2 regions of the Ornithinibacillus xuwenensis genome follow, and region 1 is predicted to be linked to the other one. Evidence: riboswitches for the same ligand, from Rfam matches in the RefSeq annotation. Region 1 holds a riboswitch; the other holds the start of a gene.
What was found. A riboswitch is a leader RNA that binds a small molecule or an ion and turns the genes downstream of it on or off. The one in region 1 is predicted to bind cyclic di-GMP.
Positions count from the first base shown of each region.

Region 2: linked by a shared signal. The riboswitch ahead of ABC228_RS17775 (diguanylate cyclase) and the one ahead of ABC228_RS13365 (DUF5667 domain-containing protein) in region 1 are both predicted to bind cyclic di-GMP.

Region 1 is NZ_JBDIML010000004.1:128,442-133,067, reverse strand. Features, by position in the region: gene pepV (dipeptidase PepV) at 1-460, opposite strand, end outside; gene ABC228_RS13375 (isochorismatase family protein) at 638-1,195, opposite strand; gene ABC228_RS13370 (MurR/RpiR family transcriptional regulator) at 1,706-2,239, shown strand; cyclic di-GMP riboswitch class I at 2,593-2,678, shown strand; gene ABC228_RS13365 (DUF5667 domain-containing protein) at 2,743-3,687, shown strand; gene ABC228_RS13360 (hypothetical protein) at 3,820-4,308, shown strand; gene sigI (RNA polymerase sigma-I factor) at 4,392-4,626, shown strand, end outside.
Region 2 is NZ_JBDIML010000009.1:56,739-61,364, forward strand. Features, by position in the region: gene ABC228_RS17775 (diguanylate cyclase) at 1-2,116, opposite strand, end outside; cyclic di-GMP riboswitch class I at 2,212-2,298, opposite strand; gene ABC228_RS17780 (DMT family transporter) at 2,587-3,489, shown strand; gene ABC228_RS17785 (short-chain fatty acid transporter) at 3,531-4,626, opposite strand, start outside.

The DNA of each region.
Region 1 (4,626 bases):
CTTCATCTGTACCAATAATTAATCGTACTCGCTTGTCTAGTGGTAACCCCAATTCTTTGACAATCTTCATACCATAATATGCTGCTATGGTTGGCCCTTTATCATCACTTGAGCCACGAGCATATATTTTTCCATCCTTAATTACTCCGCTATATGGATCGACACTCCAGCCATCACCTTCAGGTACGACATCCACATGACCCAGTATGCCAAGAAGCTCTTCTCCTTCACCCATCTCAAGATGTCCTGCAAGATTGCCAACGTTCTTGGATATAAAACCATCTTTCTGACCTAGTTCTAACAAGTAATTTAAAGCATCTTTTATTCCTTGTCCGAGTGGTGCATCAGGAGTGGCACCTTCTTCATCTAACACACTCTTAATTTGAAGTAATCCCTGTAAATCTTTGATGAAATCTTCTTTTCTTTTCATAACTTCATCTAACCATTGGATGTTTTCCATCTACTTTCACTCCCTCTTATACAACCAAACAACTAACTACTTTTTTGATAGTCTATTTCTATTTTACACCTTTATCGCTCATCATGAGAAGAAAGCAACCCTTTAGAATCTATTCGAAACAAAAATGGCGTGCTCTTGTCACGCCATTCCATTAAGAATATATCAGCCTTGATGAAACTATCGATAACGATAATGAGTTGGTTGAAACAAATCCTCATCAGAGCTTCTGACCAATGAAAAATGCTCAACATTATCATGACCATGAAGTGTCCGATTATGATGGTTAATAATCTGTTCTGCTAATAGAACATCATTATCTGTGGTTGAGTGTCCATCACCAACTAATGTTACATCTAGCCTACATGTGGTCGCTGTTCTAACTGCACTGTCAATACAAAATTGTGTTTTGCAGCCCATTATGACAATATGCTCCGTTTTCTGTTCTTGTAAATGATCTAGAAGCCCGGTTCCGTGAAAGCAGTTGGTTGCATATTTATCAAAAATCGTTACATCCTTAGGTACTGTTATTTCTTGATGTATCTCAAAGCCGCTTCCCTTACCTTCTGCAACATCTAAATCTCGTACAAATACAATCGGAACTTCTTCCATTATCGCTTTATGAATTACTCTATTTATGGTTTGAATAAGCTGTTCTTTTTGGTAAACTCCACTTTCAGTTTGATTTCCATCTATTAATTCCTGTTGCACATCAATAATAACTAATGCTTGATTCAATCAATTTTCCCCTCTCGAATTTTGGGGAAACGCTAATCAACTAGGTTACTTAGTCGTTATCCCCTTTTGATTTTTTACGAAAACAACGAATGCATTGTTCATCCTATCAACCTCCTATAACAACATATTGCCTTATCGCCAATTTTCACACGATTAAGACAGGTTAATTTTACCATATGTCGTTTCATTACGCTTTATTTTTCAAGCGACAAATTTCGAATGGATTTCCGTTCCATGAATGCCTTGCACTTTAATATCAACTATCCTTCAAGCTCGAATGAATAACCGGTTTGATAGTTCACTTCCCTACCCATACTATACGTATAGAATTATGCTTGAACTATGAAATCAATTAGTAAGCAAGCACTTTTATATATTCCTTATTTTTCAGTATTTTTTTAGGAGTCAGATTTTGCACCCCCTCAAAAAAATCTACTTGTTAGAATGAAAGTAGATAATGAAAGTGCTTGCAAGAACATAATGAAAACACTACCAAGGAGGGTATCAGTTTTGAAAGCAAATCGAATCAGTCTTCTCCATTCGTTGTTTTCGGTCATAAACGAAAACGATGAAAACGACACAAATTATGTTTTAGCACACTATTTCTTAAATCATTATCATGAGCTAAGTCATTTAAATATCTATGAGGTTTCAGAAGCATGCTTTGTCTCAAGGTCTAGTGTTAGAAGGTTTTGCAAATCAATTGGTTATGAGAATTTTTTAGATTTAAAACATGAATTCTCAAGCTATGATGATCGGTATGAATCCTATATGCGATATGCAAAAAGAGATAACTACCGTGAAACACTTACGAAAGAAATTAACGAAATGATTATTGAGCTAGATAAACGAATGGATACACGAGAGGTGTATGAGATTGCAAAGAGAATTCGAGATAGTCGTCAGACCGTATTCTTAACCTCTGGAACCACAGCAGGTTTTGTCAGAGATTTTCAAGAATCAATGGTGTTCAATAAAAAGGTTATCAGCCTAGTGTCAGAGCTTTACTCGGATAACCCCTGTTATTATAACCAATATGGATAAAGTTAATAAGCTTGATACCCATGATAAGAACCAAGTTAAAAACGGTGAACTCGTCCTAGATTGTTTTGTGAAATAAGATAGATCAAATAGCATGAAAAAATAGCGTGCTCTTAACACGCTATTTTTTTATTTAACCTTACTTGTCTGTTCTCATAAATATAAGCAATCGATTCATCTAACTTACAACTACTAATCATAAAATGTATTCTACTAAATTCGATAGTATCTCCTTCCTCTACTTTTATATGAGCTATCATACTGTTATAGAAATGAAAAAATAATTTTCTATTAAAAATCTAAAAAACCCTCCCAAAATGAATTCAATTACCGTATAGAAAGATAAGAAATAATAATAATGTGAAAGGCAAAGCCATTGAAAAGTGGTGACGCAAAGCTATAGGAGCTAACAGTCTTTGACTTATGCTTGCCAGCTGCCAAACGGTAACCTTTCTATTATTCTTTTTTCTAATCTATTAATTACTAAAATTAGGAAGGTGATTTGCATGAAGAAACTACTAGCATCAGGAATTGTATTAGGGTCTTTATTTGTGGCAAGTACTGCTGTTTCAGCAGAAGAGACATCCCCAGAAATTATTAGTGCAGACTCGGAGTTATATGAAACAGTTCGTGTAATGGAGGACACTGAATATTCCTTGACAGAATCTCCAGAGGAGAAAATTATTCTCCAAGATGACTATGCAGAAAAACGTCTACTAGAGGCTGTAGAACAACTAGAAAACGGTGACGAGGAGTCAGCTGAAGAATTATTAAATGAATATGATGAACAAGTACAACATATAGAAGAGTCAATAGAAAATGCGGTAGATGACAATGAGGACATTTCTAACCTAGAAACAATTGTTGAAGAAAACGCCAAATATCTCAAGGAGAACTTATTAGCGTTACTGGAAAGGGAAGATCTTCCTGATACAGCAAAAGCAGGTATTACAAAAGCTTTAGAAAATCAAGCAAGAGCAATGAAAAATTTTGCGAAGGCACTTGAAAAAGCTGAATTAGCCATGATGAACGGAAATAGCAACAATGGAAGCAAGGATAAAGATGAAGTCGAAGAAAATTTAGATGACACGAATGAAGCTGCTGAAAAGGCTGAAGAAGAAGCTGAAAAAGCTGCCGAGAAAGCTCAAGAAGAAGCAGAAAAGGCTGAAGAAAAAGCTAGAGAAGAAGCTGAACGTGCGGAAGAGAAAGCCAGAGAAGAAGCTGAACGTGCGGAAGAAAAAGCTAGAGAAGAAGCTAAACGTGCGGAAGAAAAAGCCAAAGAAGAAGCTAAACGTACGGAAGAAAAAGCTAGAGAAGAAGCTAAACGTGCGGAAGAAAAAGCTAGAGAAGAAGCTAAACGTACGGAAGAAAAAGCTAGAGAAGAAGCTGAAAGAGCTCGAGAGAAAGCACAGAATGAAGAAAACGAAGATTCTAATACAGATGAACAATAATTTTCAAAAATAGACTTAAGTTATAAAAGAACTGCCATGAAAGTGGTGGTTCTTTCATTCCATTCCTGATAAGAACAACAATCTATTTTAAACAACCAAGAATCAGAATTCTAGAGAAATTAGGTGATTAGAATGCGCAAATTAATACTATTGATTTCTTTTCTTTTACTAGCAGCATGTGGAACCGAAGAAAGCTCGAATACAACAACTAACGAAAAAGAAAATACACAAGACGAAAAAGCTACATTTTTATTTGATAGCAAAGAGAAAGGAATCAAGGTTGAGGACGCTAGTGGTTGGACGTTAATCGAGGAACAGGATTCAAACGTAGTATTTGAGAATGGTACGCTTAAGGCTATTATAACTGTTATAAGTGAAGATAACGATTTTGCCACACTAAAGCAGGATTTAAAAACAAGCGCAGGAGACATTACCGTTTTAGAAGAAAGTGATACTCAATTATCTTTTCAAACCAATCGTAAAGAAAGTATTCGTTCTGATATCTCCCTGTATAAAGAAGGAACAAAAACACAGATCATTACTTTTATGACAAAGGTAGAAAATTACAAATCAAATCAGTCCCTAATAGAAGAATTTAGCAAAAAAATTAAATTTTACTAATTAACTTTATGTAAAATAACCTTTACCGGCGAAGTAATCTCCCTTACTATTAATTGTAATGTTACATGAAGTAGGTGATTCTTATGAATAGGGATGAGTTCCTTACGCTTATGAAGCAAACACATCAGGGTAGTCAAACAGCAAGAGAACGACTTATACGCCATTATCGTCCCTACGTTTTGAATACTGCCGGTCATATATGTAAAAGGTATATCAGTTGGAGTGATGAAGAATTTAGTATATCACTCATTGCTTTTAACCGAGCGATTGATACATTTGAAGAAAATAGTGGACGAAGTTTTTTAAACTACGCTTACC
Region 2 (4,626 bases), on a different contig from region 1:
AATAATACTGCTTTGTTTTTTCCCAGTTTTTTGCTCGTTCATGATGAAAGATTAGTTCATCAGGAGGTGTATCTAATTCTTCCTCCAGTATGACTGCTGCTTCCATATGCTTTTTAATTCTTTCATCAGCAGAGATTCTATCGTAAACGATTTGCTTTAACACCTTATTGTTAAATTCAAATAAGTAACCAATATCAGATACTAACCGTTGAATGATTCCTTTTCTTGCAAGCTTAGCAAGATGCTCCTCAATATGTTCCATCGGTAGCTGTAAGAATTTCGTAATTGTTTCGATCGTGACAGGCTTGTTAAATATTGCAACTGCTTCAAGAATTTCTAGCTTTTGTTCAGTCAAGTCCTGCAATTGGTTAACAAGAGCCTGTTCAATACTATCTGGAATCTCCAATAAATCATAGTCTCTAGCAGAAAGATTTATACTCCACATTCCATTTTGTGGATTTACCTCCATAATATTTCGACTATAAAGATCCTTAATTACCTCGCTTATAAAAAGTGGGTTTCCAAATGAGCGAGAATAGATTCGCTCTGTTAACCGAACCGGTATATAGGATATGGCTAGAATATTCCGGATCATCTCACCTGATTGCTGTGTATCTAAACGTCTTAATCTTATAATCTCCGAGTTCTTCCGCCTTTTAAGGTTTTCAACGCTTTCTCGATATGCTTTATTTTCGTTATCCTCGCTACTCGCACCCGATAACAAAAACATCAGATTATTTTGTTCTAATATTTCTGAACATAAATAGTTTAACGTATCGAATGTAAAATCATCGGCTAGGTGAATATCGTCAATCAGTATTATTGCGGGCTTATTTTTGACACTTTCATTAATAAATCCACCAATACGATTCAAAATACGATATTTAGAATTTACACCAAGCGAGTTGTCAACTGTAGGCGATTGCTCTTGATCGACTAATTCTGGAAAATATCGCATAAGCTCTTCCTTGTATTTCTCAACCGTATGAATATCAGTTTCCACAATCATCTTACTTAAAATATCAATCCACATTTGCTTACTGCTACCTGTATCACTTAAACTAAAGCTTGCATAGACAGTTGCCTTTTGTAGCCCTAACAAAAACTTCATTTCCTTTAGAAAACGTGTTTTCCCAATCCCATCTTCTCCCTGAACTAAGAAAATTCGCTTACTGGGCTTATATTGTGATAAGTTCCCGAAGTTTCTGATAATAATATCGGTTTCCAATTCCCTTCCGACACTTTTCGTGTGGAATTGTAGCTTCTCTATCTCTTCTGTTTCTATTATAGAAAGCTTCAGGCCAAGACTTTCACCTAGCTTTGTTGTCATATCTTGAATAGAAGAAAATGGATAATCCTCTAACACTAACAAATCTTCTAAGATAGGGATTAATGCCTCCGTGATCCTCGAATTCGCTTGATCTAGTGAAGTATTTTCCTGCTTTAAAATCCGAAGTTCATCCCTAGGGTTTGTTATGTATGCTTTCTTACGTAGCATCGCCAAAAGGATAACCCCTAGTGCATACATATCCGCTTCCACATCAGGCTCATTGCCAGATAACACTTTAGGTGATTTGAAGTAAGAATCCTCAATCCCCTCATTGGTATGGATATGCTTATCTAATTCAACAGTTGCAAGATCCTTCAGCATCAGCTTGTAGCGACGATTTGATTCAACAACGAATATGTTATTTAAATTTAATTCACCATATATAAAGCCTTTTAAATGTAGATAATGCACAGCTGTACAAAGCTCGACAAATGCATCGAGAACTTGGTCAATTGTCATACTTTGAACAAAATCTACAAATGGTTCCTCTGTAGCAATATGGGCAGAAGTAAAGAAATAATTTTTATCCTGCTGCACTTTATTATCTATGTGCGAAATTGTATTGAAGTGAAAATTACGAACAATGCGCTTACTAGTCAAATTTTTAATCGCAATAAAAGAATCGGTGTAATAATCAATTAAGGATTGCGGTGTATATTCAGCATTTAGTAGACTTAGTCGAATTACCTTATTATCTGCTCGCATATCAACAGCTAAATAAGTTGAAACTAGTCTGTTCTGATGTAATTGCTCCATTATTCGATATCGGTTATTAATGACTTCCACTATTTTCACCTCTTAGTCATAAAGACTTCGTTTTAGGAAAATCAAAAAATGGCTATCCAAAGAACGATAGCCAAACATTCTAAAAAACGTAATATTTTGGCAGCCAGGCTATCATGGGTATGTACACCGGTAGACCCTTGGCTTTGCGTCCTATACTTTCGAATAGTTTGCCCTTTTCTCAATCTATATGGATATTAAGGTCATATTCACTACTACTTAATACCTATTTTACACCACTTCTATGATTATTCAATGATTAAAACAAGTTTTATTTTTTAAAAATGTAAAAAAAATCAAGTCTATTTACACTACTTTTTAGCTTACATATTATAACACGCTCCTACTGAAATTACAAAATTTTCAAAATTATAATTCTAGCAATTATTTTCCATCTCATACGAAGCAAATAACACCCTTGTCTAACCTTGTTATGGTAAGGTAACAGTAGGAAACTTTGAGAGGAAAATAGGATGAAAACAACTAAAAAAACCTTCATTTGGTTACTTATTCTAATCATTACGATCATCTGGGGATATGCATGGGTATTGATGAAGGCATCCCTTCAATTTGTAGGTCCATTCACTTTTTCTGCACTTCGTTTTGGAACAGGAACGATTACTCTATTAGTTATTCTTGTAATCTTAAAGATTAAACTTCCACCAAAACAGTATGTAAAACCACTAGTGGTTGTTGGCTTGTTACAGACAACGATTGTTTTTCTTTTCGTTATGTATGGACTTCGATTTGTCGATGCTGGGAAATCTTCCATCATTCTCTACACGATGCCCATTTGGAGTAGCTTATTAGCAGCTAAGTTTCTTGACGAAAAGCTAACTCCTAAAAAGCTAATAGGACTTATAGTCGGAATGGTTGGCTTAGTACTTATTATTGGATGGGATTTCTTCCAAGCACAAAGCATCGATACGATTATTGGAGAATTACTCATTGTTATCGCTGCAATTTCTTGGGGAGCTTCCAATGTATATTACCGATTACGATTAAACCATCTTCCCAAATTACAAGTTTCTGCTTACCAAATGTTTTTTGGAACAATCGGTATTGTTGTAGCAGCTATGATAATGGAGTGGGGGCAACCAATTAATTGGAATGGTCAAAGTATATTTTATATTCTTTTTACTGGTGTATTAGCTTCTGCTTTATGCTTCACGATATGGTTTGTCATACTGAGTAAAATTGATATGGTATCTGCAACATTATCCACCTTACTTGTACCAGTGTTTGGATTGTCCTTTAGTTGGCTAGCACTAAGTGAAGCAATTACACCAAGTATTTTATATGGTTCTTTCTTTATCATCGTAGGAATCACGATATCACAACTTACCGGAAGAAAAAGAAGCAATGCTAACCCATAATTAGCATTGCTTTTTTTAACGTTATTAGTATGAATGAATGATTAGAAAAACAATAATCCAATTGATATCGGAATGAAGCTCCAAAACAGAATCATCACACAGAATCCCATAATATCACGAACCTTTAATCCTGCAATGGCCAGAATTGGTAACGCCCAGAACGGCTGAACCATATTCGTCCAAGCATCTCCCCATGCAACCGCCATGGCTGTTTTCGCAGTATCCACATCTAGACCAATGGCAGCAGGAATCATGATATCGCCTTGAATTGCCCATTGGCCACCACCTGATGGAACAAAGAAATTTAAGATACCAGCACTGATAAAGCTTAACCACGGCAATGTAAAATCATTTGAAATATTGACAAACCACATCGATAGTTGATCAGATAGACCGGAGCTAATCATCATACCCATTATCCCAGCATAAAAAGGAAACTGAACGATAATGCCTCCTGCATTTTTAACAGCATCTGTGGCACTATTTAAAAAGCGACGTGGTGTTCCATGAAACAGTATTCCGAAGAATAAAAAGATAAAGTTCACAATGTTAATATTTAAATTCAGACCATTTTGAACAAAGTGATAAAGAATGAAAGCTAATCCTAACAACCCAATTAAAATCGAAATAACTCTACTATTTTCTAATCGCTCAGCTGGTGTACTTGTTTTTTCCTCTGCTTCTTCTACTTCTTCCTCTTCTATTACAGAAGCTTGGAGGTTCAACAATTCTGGATCAATTTCTCCTACGTTACGAGTTGGTCTCATCAATAGTCTATTTAACAACGGTAGGGATATTAGTAGCGTTCCGACAATAAACAGATTATAACTGCTAAATAGTGTCTCTGTAACAGGAATAATTCCCATCGTTTCTTCCAGAAAATGACCTTGTGTTGCAATGGTTAATGGAATAGAACCTGAAAATCCACCATGCCATAATAAGAAACCACTATAGGCACTTGCCATCAATAAACGATAATCAACTGATGGTACTCGTTTTGCAACGTGAATAGCCAATAGCGCCCCCACCACTAATCCAAAGCCATAATTTATTAAACAAGCAATGGAAGCAACAAATGTTACTAATAAAATTGCTTGCCCTGGTGTATTTGCTAGCTTACTAATTTTACCTAATAAC